Regions from separate parts of the Salmonella sp. GDC200615 genome, predicted to be linked through region 1. Evidence: predicted binding sites of a transcription regulator. Region 1 holds the regulator's gene; each other region holds the start of a gene.

Region 1 (4,132 bases):
CCACTCCGGCACATGCTGGTTCAGGTACGTCATGAGCGGCATCGGTTCGCCAAAGTTAACGTAGCCCTGACCCAGATTGCGCAGCTTGCTCAAGCCTTTCAGCATCTGCGGCAGGCTCTCTTTCTCTTTTGTCGCGCCGCGCAGTTCTTTCGCATAGGTGCCCACTTCCATGACGTGCTCATAGCCGATGTAAATAGGCACTAACGTAATTGGACGGGTACCGCCGCGCAGCATCGCCTGGATAGTCATCGACAGGGTGCCGGTTTTCGGGTCTAACAAACGTCCGGTACGCGAACGTCCTCCTTCGACAAAATACTCAACCGAGTAACCGCGGCTGAACAGCTCGCCCAGGTATTCGCGAAAGACGGTGGAATAGAGTTTATTCCCCTTAAAGGTGCGACGAATAAAGAACGCGCCCAGACGACGGAAAATCGGGCCAGCGGGCCAGAAATTAAGGTTAATGCCTGCGGCAATGTGCGGCGGAACCAGTCCCTGATGGTACAGCACATAAGAAAGGAGCAAATAGTCCATATGGCTGCGGTGACAGGGCACATAGACGATTTCATGCCCGTCGTGCGCCAGTTGGCGTACGCGCTCGGCGTTATGCACGTTAATCCCCTGGTACAGTCGGTTCCAGGTAAACCCCAAAATCCTGTCGGTCAAACGAATCATCTCGTAAGAGAAGTTCGCCGCGATCTCTTCCATCAGCGCAATGGCGTTTTGCTGCGCTTTTTCATGAGAGATTTTCTTACTGCGCGCTTCGTCTTCTACCGCGCGGGCGATCGCTTTCGAGGCCAGCAGTTTGTTAAACAGATCCTGACGGGCGGGCAGGCGTGGGCCAACCGCCGCCAGGCGCTGGCGAGCAAAGTGCATACGCGCCACGCGAGCCAGCTTCTGCGCGATGATTTTATCGGTGCCGTGTTCATCAGCCATGCGACGCAATGAGACGGACGGCGAGAATCGGACAAAGCTATCGCGACCCAGCCAGGAGATGGCAAAGAATTTCTGTACGCCGTTCAGCATACGTAAAGGCGGGTTATCTTCTCCCTTTTCACGACCCGGCGCGCGGCCAAACATCACGGAAACGGGCACCATCTGCACGTCCAAAGCCGGATTACTCCGATGCAGATCGAGATAATCGTGAAAAAGTTTCACCGACTCTTCTTTTGGCGTGTAATAGGTAAAGACACGCGGTCCGCCGTGAATAAATACATAGCGTGGCAACAGCGCGCCGTCGATCTCCAGCGGCTCCAGCGGATCCGGGAGATCGTGCGCCAGACATTGCGCCCGCAGCGTCAGTAAGTCCGCTTTTGAGTTGTATGGCAAGACATACATAATGGGGCGAGAAGTATCGAGCCCCAATTCCTGGGCGGGTTCCGCCGGAATAGACTTGCTTTTTACCAGTATGCTTAATGGTAAATTCAGTAATTTGTAGTAAATTCGTGGCCAGCCGGACATAAACGATGTAAAGCCTCTGGTTAATAATGCAAATGCGGTGCAAGGATATCAGAAAGTTTAGCGAATTTCTGTTGTATCCCGTCATACTTCGCGCTGCGTTACGGCAGTCCGAATCGTGCAGGGCAACCGTATAATGTCATTGACGTTAATAATGTAAAAAGGTTCTTTTGATGGCCAATAATACCACTGGATTCACCAGAATTATCAAAGCGGCAGGATATTCCTGGAAAGGATTTCGCGCCGCATGGACTCACGAAGCGGCGTTTCGCCAGGAAAGTATCGCGGTATTGCTGGGCGTCATCATCGCCTGCTGGCTGGATGTGGATGCGATTACCCGTGTGTTATTGATAGGTTCCGTTTTACTTATCATGATTGTTGAAATCCTCAACAGCGCTATTGAAGCGGTCGTTGACCGCATCGGTTCTGAATACCATGAGCTTTCCGGCCGTGCGAAAGATATGGGATCGGCTGCGGTGCTACTGTCTATTTTCGTTGCCCTGATGACCTGGGGCATCCTGTTATGGTCACATTTTCGATAAAGGTTCCAAATTTTATAAATCTCTTGTTTTTTGCGCCGTTTGTGGTTCCAAAATCACCTTTAACTGTATATACTCACAGCATGACTGTATATACACCCAGGGGGCGGAATGAAAGCGTTAACGGCCAGGCAACAAGAGGTGTTTGATCTCATCCGGGATCACATCAGCCAGACAGGTATGCCACCGACGCGTGCGGAAATCGCGCAGCGTTTGGGGTTCCGTTCCCCAAACGCTGCGGAAGAACACCTTAAAGCGCTGGCGCGCAAAGGGGTGCTTGAAATCGTTTCCGGCGCATCGCGAGGTATCCGTCTGTTACAGGAAGAAGAGGACGGATTACCGCTTGTCGGGCGTGTCGCGGCGGGTGAACCGCTTCTGGCGCAGCAGCATATTGAAGGCCATTACCAGGTCGATCCTTCGCTGTTCAAACCCAGCGCCGATTTCCTGCTGCGCGTGAGCGGTATGTCGATGAAAGATATCGGTATTATGGATGGGGATTTGCTGGCGGTACATAAAACGCAGGACGTCCGTAATGGCCAGGTGGTTGTCGCTCGCATTGACGATGAAGTGACAGTAAAACGCCTGAAAAAGCAGGGCAATAAAGTGGAGCTGCTGCCGGAAAACAGCGAGTTTACACCGATAGTGGTGGATCTGCGCGAACAAAGCTTTACGATTGAAGGGCTGGCGGTAGGCGTCATTCGCAACGGGGAATGGTTGTAATCTCGTTTTAATCTCCTTGTAAGCCGTCATCCGGCAATCGTGCAGCCTGATGGCGCTGCGCTTAGCAGGCCTACGGGAATGCAGTTCCTGAGATGATTAATTTGTAGGCCGGATAAGGCGTTACGTTGCCATCCGGCAATGCGCTCGTTTCGTTTAACTCCTTGTCAGGCTTTTCTCCATGCCGCTTTTTACCTCCTCTGATAAAGCTCTCTGGCATCTCGCGCTGCCGATGATTTTTTCTAACATCACCGTCCCCTTGCTGGGGCTGGTCGATACGGCGGTGATTGGTCATCTGGACAGCCCGGTTTTCCTGGGCGGCGTGGCGGTGGGCGCGACTGCCACCAGCTTTCTTTTCATGCTGCTGCTATTTCTACGTATGAGCACCACCGGCCTAACGGCGCAGGCATTTGGCGCCAAAAATCCGCAGGCGTTAGCCCGGGCGCTCATTCAACCGTTATTACTGGCGCTGGGCGCTGGCGTGATGATTGTGCTATTTCGCACGCCGCTTATCGAGCTGGCTTTACATATTGTCGGCGGGAACGACGCTGTCCTGGTGCAAGCGAGACGCTTCCTTGAAATTCGTTGGCTAAGCGCTCCCGCGTCACTGGCGAATCTGGTGCTGCTCGGTTGGCTGTTAGGCGTTCAGTATGCGCGGGCGCCGGTTATCTTGTTGGTCGTGGGCAATATCCTCAATATCGCGCTCGACCTGTGGCTGGTGATGGGGCTTCATATGAACGTGCAGGGTGCTGCCCTGGCGACGGTCATCGCAGAATATGTCACGTTACTGATCGGCCTCATGATGGTACGTAAAGTTCTCCATCTCCGCGGTGTGTCGCTGGATATGCTAAAACAGGCCTGGCGCGGCAACGTGCGCCGCCTTTTGGCGCTCAATCGCGATATCATGCTGCGCTCATTGCTCCTTCAGCTTTGTTTTGGCGCAATCACGGTGTCAGGCGCGCGGCTGGGCAGCGATATTATCGCGGTAAATGCAGTCCTGATGACCTTACTCACCTTTACGGCCTATGCGCTGGACGGTTTTGCTTATGCGGTGGAGGCGCACTCCGGTCAGGCTTACGGCGCGCGTGACGGTAGCAAGCTACTGGACGTCTGGCGAGCGGCGTGTCGTCAGTCAGGAATTGTGGCCTTGTTGTTTTCCACAGTCTATGCCCTGGCAGGCGAACATATTGTCGCGTTACTGACCTCATTGCCGCAAATACAGCTACTGGCGGATCGGTATCTTATCTGGCAGGTGGTATTACCGCTGGTGGGCGTATGGTGCTATCTGCTCGACGGTATGTTTATTGGCGCGACGCGCGCTGCCGAAATGCGCAATAGCATGGCTGTCGCCGCGGGAGGATTCGCGCTGACGCTCTTCGCCCTGCCGGTATTAGGAAATCATGGTTTATGGCTGGCATTAA
Region 2 (4,132 bases), 1.3 Mb from region 1:
ACGGCGGTGGCAACGGCGCATCATCTTGGCCATTCGCTGGATGAAACTACCCTTGCACAGCTTTGCGTCTCAATCGAACCCACTGATAGCACCGTTTTTCATCAGTTAACGCTGTTTGATCATAATAATGCGGTCACGCAAATCGCCTGCGAGCCACCGCCGCCAATCGATTTGCTGGTACTGGAAAGCCCGGTCACCCTGCGCACGCAAGATTACCACCGTCTCCCTCGCCAGCAGAAATTAATAGCAAGTTCAGCAACCTTGCAGCAGGCCTGGAATCTGGTGCAGGAAGCCTGTATAACGCAAAATCCGCTCCGACTGGGTGAGGCGGCTACGCTTAGCGCTATCGCCAGCCAGACGCTGTTACCTAAGCCGGGCTTTACCGCCCTGCTGTCGCTGGTCGAAGAGTGTGATTTATACGGATTGAACGTGGCGCATAGCGGTAGCGTGGTGGGTCTGATGCTGGACCGAAAACGTCATGATATTGCGCGCCTGAAAGGTAAGCTGGCAGAGAAAAAACTTACCCGACACTGGCCAAAACAACATTTACTCAAGATGGTCACAGGCGGGGTCAAACTGCAGTGAGAGCCTGATATACGCTCCCACTGCCGTAGCGCATTATTCGGCTTTTACATCGGCGTGTTTCATTTCGCCCATCGCTTTCAGCTTTTTGGAAATGTCGCGACGCTCTTTGGAGATTTCGGCATTTTTAATGATGTAGTCATCAACGCGATCTTCATAGTCGCTTTTCATACTGGCGATGATACCCTGAATCGCCTCAACGCTCATACCTGGCTTGATGTAGTCGCTCAGGTTGTCCAGCAGCAGCACACGCTTCTGGTTGTCACGGATCTTCTTCTCAATGTCCTGAATTTCACGCTGCAGTTTATTTTTGCGACGGAACAGACGAACAAACTCCAGCACGTCCTGGAAAGAAGGCTTGGTTGTTTCCATTTTTACACCCCTGATAATGTGAGATTCGGATTCGTTAAGCAACTGCTAGTGGATAAACATTACGTTTATCCCCGTCATACTTCAAGCCGCCAGAGGAAACACCGTTACGTCGCCGTCTGGGGAAACCTGAAGGTTCGGGGATAAAATCGTTGCCAGTAGCACTCATTTTATCCTTATATTAGTATCATACTCTTAATCTTTGCTGAATCGAAGCAGCAACAAATTCATTCGCCCCATCTGCTTTTTATTTGCGCAAAGCCCGGCAGATCAAATGTGAAAGCAGTTCCAACTGTCGGGCAGTTTCCATACTTAGCCAAACATAGCCGTGGATGGGGGTTTCAGCCACCGCGTCGCCCTGCTGCTCGTTCATTAGCTGCCGCAACTCGGCAGCAATATCATTCAGTTTACCGGTGTTTGCCAGTACCGGCTGCGGGTTGCCTTCAAACAACGCGTGGGCGATCGTTAGCAAGGTTTGCTGCGTCATCTGCTGGGTTTCACGCAATGTGTGCGCGTTAAGCATCACAAAATGGCTGGCGCGCGTCGCCCAGTGGGCATTGATTTGTAATTCAAGCATACAAACCAGGTTGCGGTTGATGGTCTGAATGGCCTCGAAAATAGATTTTTGTATCCGGGTTTCTTTACTGGCAGGCGTTATCAGCCCGCGCATTTTGACGACATCGTTCAGCAACCGTTGCAAATGTTTATCCAACCGGGGGCGCTCCAGCAAATTCGGCGACAGCGCTGCCTGATACACCCGATTATACGCCGTGACGCAATGAGCCAGTTGGATGCGCCAGTGCAAAAAGGCGCGCTGGGGCCAGATGCCGGTAAACAACATTGCCAGTAGCGACCCCAAAATCACATCCCCGCCACGCCATAATGCCGTATCCATATCACCAGCGGGAGCGCCGACAACAACGGCAAGCGTTATGCCTATCAGTAGCGCCTGATACGGTTTTTTCCCTAAGGCCAGCCAGCCGCACAAAAACATCGCTATCGCACACCACACCAGCATCAGCGGTAAGGAAAAGAGCTCCAGGCGTAGCGCCACCAGCCCTAACGCCGCGCCCAGAATCGTACCGCCTATGCGCTCAAAAGCACGAGGCACTACATTTCCCCAGAATGAGATGGGCCCCATAATCACCACTAACGTGATTAGCGGCCATGTGCCCTCGGGAATAGAAAACAGACGAACCAGCAGAAAGGTAAGAATGAACGCCAGGGCGATACGTATGCCATGCACGATGCGATAATGACGGTACAACCGTATTTCAAAAGGGCTTAATGACTTATCGGCACGCACGCTTGTGCTCCTTACGGGAATGGCAAAAAATGCATTGTACCTGCTTTATAGCAAAAATAGCGCACTGGCGGACGGAACACATTATCCGTCCGCTCTTTTCAGCCAGGAAACCAGTCGTTCACTTCCGCTGTACCGGAATATACATTTCAATATCCCAGTATCCATCTTCCATGCCGTTATTCAGATAGGTTTCAAAACAGGGCGCAGAGGCTATCTGATAAGCGCTATCCTGCTCCAGGACATCAAAAAACCGTTCCCACGGCTTCGCAAAGTCACGGTCTTCCACTCGCGCGACAGCAGTGGCATATTCGCCGCCTTCAATGGCGGTCACGATTACGCCTTCGCTATTGTCCGGCAGGATGAAATTCTCTGCCACGGACACCACGGTATCGCAGCGGAGTTTTTCTGCAGGTACGACATCTGGATTGTCGTAATAGACGGCAATCCATTCAACTGGCACGATCCGCTGTCGATCCACCCACGTCATCAGTTGTTCAAAACCCTGCTTCACGGTGTGTTCCCATGGACCGACCATGTGGAAACCGGCTATCTTGCGTTTTTGTTCCTGCCTGATTTCGTAATCCATGCTGCCTCCGTCACTTTACTATACTGTATGAATGTGCAGTATAATTACAGCCTTTTACGGTCACAAGGACAGCGTGATCATTTTGTGAGCAACCTCGCAATCCCGCCCTTTTGACACCTCAGATGACGGTGAACGGTGTGTGACAACGGCTTACGCTTTATGCTGAAAATAGTCGCTCAGACGAGAGAACATACCGCCTTTACCCACCGACTCCAGAGTGACCAGCGGCCACTGAGCGATCAGTTTATCCCGATCGTATAGCTCTATTTCACCTACCCGTTGATGAGCGGCGATTGGAGCCTCCAGCTCTTTTCTATCCAGCACATATTTTGCTTTGATATGCGGAATTTCCGCTTTAGGCAGCGCCATCCAGAAATCCTGTTCCGTACCCAGCGCAATCTTTTCTTTATCTCCATACCAGATTCGCTCGCTGCCCACTTTTTTACCGCTGTGCAAAATCTGCACCGTCGCAAAGTTTTGCTGGCCCCACTGCAACAGTTTTCGCGCCTGTTCCTCACGGCCTTTCGAACTTTTCGCCCCCATCACGACGGCGATAAGTTGACGCTGCCCGTCCACCGCCGATGCGATAAGATTAAATCCCGCCCCCGATGTGTGTCCGGTTTTAAGCCCATCGATATGCATGGTCTTATCCCACAACAAGCCGTTGCGGTTCTGCTGCGTGATGCCGTTCCAGGTCAGGCTTTTCTCGCTGTACATGTGATAAAATTCAGGTTCGCCGTGAATAATCGCCCGGGAGAGTACGGCCAGATCATACGCGGAGCTATGTTGTCCCGGCGCATCCAGACCGTGGACGGTTTCAAAATGGGTATCCTGCAAATTGAGTTTTTTCACATAGCTGTTCATCATCGCCACAAACTGCGGCTGCCCGCCCGCGATATAATCCGCCAGCGCCACACAGGCATCGTTACCGGAATCCACAATTAAGCCACGGCTTAAATCGCGTACCGACACGCGATCCCCTTCTTTTAAAAACATCAACGAGGAGCCGACAAACACCGGATTATCCTTCGCCCAGGCGTCGCGCCCAACTGTGACGATATCGTCAGGGCTGATACGATGACTATCGATGGCGCGATCGACGACGTAGCCCGTCATTAGCTTGGTAAGGCTGGCGGGATTACGTTGCTGGTGTTCATTACCGGCGGTAAGAACCTGCCCCGTAGTGTAATCCATCAACACCCAGGCGCCTGCATCAATGGCTGGCGGTTGGGGAGCAAAACTTACGGCATCGGCCGCAAGCGCAGGAGAAAGGTGCATCGCGAATAAAG
Region 3 (4,132 bases), 790 kb from region 1:
CAACTTCACTCTCCGCTACAATGGGTGTTCCCTGTTTTAAGAGACATCCATTGTGGCGCTACTCATCATTACCACTATCCTGTGGGCTTTCTCCTTTAGTCTATTTGGCGAGTATCTTGCCGGGCATGTCGATAGCTATTTCGCGGTGCTGATACGCGTTGGGCTGGCGGCGCTCGTTTTTCTGCCGTTTTTGCGTTCTCGCGGGCACAACCTAAAAACCATCAGCCTGTATATGCTGGTGGGGGCGATGCAGCTTGGCATCATGTATATGTTGAGCTTCCATGCTTACCTCTACCTGACCGTATCCGAACTGCTGCTGTTTACCGTTCTGACGCCGCTCTATATCACGCTGATTTACGATGTGATGAGTCAGCGTCGTTTGCGCTGGGGCTATGCATTTAGCGCGTTGCTGGCGGTGATTGGCGCCGGGATTATTCGCTACGATCGCGTGACCGACCATTTTTGGGTCGGTTTGCTCCTGGTGCAGCTTTCTAATATCAGTTTCGCTATCGGAATGGTGGGGTATAAACGTCTGATGGAGACCCGTCCCATGCCGCAGCACAACGCCTTTGCATGGTTCTATCTGGGGGCGTTTTTGGTGGCGGCGGTGGCGTGGTCGCTGTTGGGGAACGCGCAAAAGCTGCCGGAAACCACGCTGCAATGGAGCATTCTGGTGTTTCTCGGCGTGGTGGCGTCCGGCATTGGCTACTTTATGTGGAACTATGGCGCTACCCAGGTAGATGCCGGGACGCTGGGTATCATGAATAATATGCATGTTCCCGCAGGACTACTGGTTAATCTTGCCATCTGGCATCAGCAGCCCCACTGGCCAAGCTTTATTACAGGCGCGGCTGTGATCCTGGCTTCGCTGTGGGTGCATCGAAAATGGGTCGCTCCGCGCTCCGCACAAACGGCAGATGATCGCAGGCGTGATCCCGCGTCGAGCGAATAAACGCCTCGGTCACCGCCTGACGCTGGTCGCCGTCGCGCACGGCGGCATACAGGCGGCTCCACAGACCATCGCCCAGGGTTTTGGTCACCACCAGACCCTGGCGCTCAACGCTTTCCACCACCCAGTGCGGCAGGGCGGCAATGCCCATTCTGGCCGCCACCATCTGAATCAGCAGTAGCGTATTATCCACGCTTTTCAGCAGCGGACTGGTACCCGCCGGTTGCAGGAAATGTCGCCAGACATCCAGTCGGCTGCGCTGCACCGGGTAAATCAACAGCGTTTCGCTGGCTAAATCTTCCGGCGTAATCTGCGTTTTGCTGGCCAGCGGATGGTCGGGCGCCAGCACCAGTCGGACTTCAAAATCAAACATCGGCGAATAATGCAGCCCGCTGCGCGGCAAAATATCCGACGTCATCACCAAATCCAGCTCGCCTTGTTGCAAGGCCGGTTGCGGATCAAAAGTGACGCCGGATGTGAAATCCATTTCTACCTGCGGCCAGCTTGCACGGAAGTTTTCCAGCGCCGGGGTCAGCCACTGAATACAGCTATGACATTCAATAGCGATGCGCAGACGAGTTTGCTGCGGTTCGTTGCACGCCTGCAGCGCACGGCTGATTTGCGGCAGCACCTGGTTTGCCAGTTGCAGCAGAACTTCCCCCTGCGGCGTAAAGCGCAGCGGCTGGCTTTTACGCACGAACAGGCGGAAGCCAAGGCGTTGTTCCAGATCGCTGAACTGATGAGACAGAGCGGATTGGGTCTGGTGCAGCACCGCCGCCGCGGCAGCCAGCGATCCACTATTCCGCAATGCCTGGAGTGTTTTCAGATGTTTAATTTCGATCATGAAAGTCCTTCACTTCGCCATGAACAAATTGCGCTTGAGGAATATACAGTACCTTTACATTATGGATGTGTAAACATCCAGACGTCTAAAACTCGTCATATTTCGACTTGCAGATGCGTTGGCTTCCTTGCTTACCCCAGTCACTTACTTCAGTAAGCTCCTGGGGATGCGCTGTGTCGCCGCCTTCCTGCAAGCCGAACTATTTAGAGTTTTACTTTCAGATTCAATAAAATAAGAGAGGAAGTAAAATGACAATATTGACTCATACCCTCGGTTTTCCTCGCGTTGGCCTGCGTCGCGAGCTGAAAAAAGCGCAAGAGAGCTACTGGGCGGGGAACTCAACGCGTGAAGCGTTACTGGCGGTAGGCCGCGAACTGCGCGCGCGTCACTGGGAGCAGCAGAAACAAGCGGGTATTGACCTGTTACCGGTAGGCGACTTTGCCTGGTACGACCATGTTCTGACCACCAGCCTGCTGTTAGGCAATGTGCCGGCTCGTCATCAGAACAACGACGGTTCCGTGGACATCGACACTCTGTTCCGCATTGGCCGCGGTCGCGCGCCAACCGGCGAACCGGCGGCGGCAGCGGAAATGACCAAATGGTTTAATACTAACTATCACTACATAGTACCGGAGTTCAGCAAAGGCCAGCAGTTCAGGCTTACCTGGACACAGTTGCTGGAGGAAGTGGACGAAGCGCTGGCGCTGGGGCATAAGATCAAACCCGTACTGCTGGGGCCTGTCACGTATCTGTGGCTGGGTAAAGTGAAAGGCGAGCCGTTTGACCGCCTGACGTTGCTGAAAGACATTTTGCCGGTGTATCAGCACGTGCTGGCTGAGCTGGCGAAGCGTGGTGTTGAGTGGGTCCAAATTGATGAGCCAGCACTGGTGCTGGAACTGCCGCAGGCGTGGCTGGATGCCTTCAAACCGGCTTACGACGCGCTCGCCGGCCAGGTGAAGCTGTTGCTGACGACCTATTTTGAAGGCGTGACGCCAAACCTGGACACTATTATCGCGCTACCGGTACAGGGGTTACATGTTGACCTCATTCATGGCAAAGATGATGTAGCGGAACTGCATCAACGTCTGCCGGTCGACTGGCTGCTCTCCGCAGGCTTGATTAACGGGCGTAATGTCTGGCGCGCCGATTTGACCGAAAAATACGCGCAGATTAACGCCATTGTGGGCAAACGCGCGCTGTGGGTAGCATCCTCCTGCTCTTTGCTGCACAGCCCGATCGATCTCAGCGTCGAAACGCGTTTGGATACGGAAGTTAAAAGCTGGTTTGCCTTTGCGCTGCAAAAATGCGGTGAACTGGCGTTGCTGCGCGATGCGCTGAACAGCGGCGAAACGGCGGCACTTGAGGAATGGAGCGCACCGATTCAGGCTCGTCGTCACTCCCGCCGCGTACATAATGCCGCGGTAGAAAAACGCTTGGCGGCGATCACCGCGCAGGCCAGCCAGCGTGAGAATCCGTATGAGGTGCGCGCTGAAGCGCAACGCGCCCGCTTTAAACTTCCCGCCTGGCCGACGACGACTATCGGTTCGTTCCCGCAAACCACGGAAATTCGCGGTCTGCGTCTGGACTTCAAAAAGGGCAACCTCGACGCGAACAACTACCGCACCGGCATCGCCGAACATATCAAACAGGCTATCATCGAGCAGGAGCGTTTAGGGCTGGATGTGCTGGTACACGGCGAAGCCGAGCGAAACGACATGGTGGAATACTTCGGCGAGCATCTGGACGGCTTCGTCTTTACCCAGGATGGTTGGGTGCAAAGCTATGGCTCCCGCTGTGTGAAACCGCCGGTAGTGATTGGCGATATCAGCCGTCCGGCACCGATTACCGTGGAGTGGGCGAAATATGCCCAGTCGCTGACCGACAAGCCGGTAAAAGGGATGTTGACCGGCCCGGTGACTATTCTTTGCTGGTCATTCCCCCGCGAAGACGTGACCCGCGAAACGATTGCGAAACAGATTGCGCTGGCGCTGCGTGATGAAGTCGCGGATCTGGAGGCGGCGGGGATCGGGATTATTCAGATTGACGAACCGGCGCTGCGTGAAGGTTTACCGCTGCGTCGCAGCGACTGGGACGCCTATCTGGAATGGGGTGTGGAAGCCTTCCGCATCAACGCGGCGGTGGCGAAGGATGAAACCCAGATCCACACCCACATGTGTTACTGCGAGTTCAACGACATTATGGATTCGATCGCCGCGCTGGATGCGGATGTGATCACCATTGAGACCTCCCGCTCGGATATGGAGTTGCTGGAGTCGTTCGAAGCGTTCGACTACCCGAACGAAATCGGGCCGGGCGTGTACGATATTCACTCGCCGAAC

The links. The regulator LexA, encoded in region 1, represses DNA repair genes until DNA is damaged. The targets are predictions, from matches to a motif close to TNCTGTATGTACATACAGNA.
Region 2: sbmC (DNA gyrase inhibitor SbmC) is a predicted target of LexA. The motif match lies at 2,865-2,884, and genes of this name have one in related genera.
Region 3: metR (HTH-type transcriptional regulator MetR) is a predicted target of LexA. The motif match lies at 1,857-1,876, and genes of this name have one in related genera.

What each region holds. Positions count from the first base shown of each region.
Region 1 covers NZ_CP192247.1:508,516-512,647, forward strand. Annotated here, with positions in the region: gene plsB (glycerol-3-phosphate 1-O-acyltransferase PlsB) at 1-1,458, opposite strand, end outside; gene ACQ29O_RS02415 (diacylglycerol kinase) at 1,629-1,997, shown strand; gene lexA (transcriptional repressor LexA) at 2,106-2,714, shown strand; gene dinF (MATE family efflux transporter DinF) at 2,893-4,132, shown strand, end outside.
Region 2 covers NZ_CP192247.1:1,774,663-1,778,794, reverse strand. Annotated here, with positions in the region: gene pduX (L-threonine kinase PduX) at 1-585, shown strand, start outside; gene ACQ29O_RS08215 (DUF496 family protein) at 619-954, opposite strand; gene ACQ29O_RS08210 (FUSC family protein) at 1,199-2,257, opposite strand; gene sbmC (DNA gyrase inhibitor SbmC) at 2,376-2,843, opposite strand; gene dacD (serine-type D-Ala-D-Ala carboxypeptidase DacD) at 2,994-4,132, opposite strand, start outside.
Region 3 covers NZ_CP192247.1:4,377,114-4,381,245, reverse strand. Annotated here, with positions in the region: gene ACQ29O_RS21225 (carboxylate/amino acid/amine transporter) at 53-952, shown strand; gene metR (HTH-type transcriptional regulator MetR) at 840-1,793, opposite strand; gene metE (5-methyltetrahydropteroyltriglutamate--homocysteine S-methyltransferase) at 2,042-4,132, shown strand, end outside.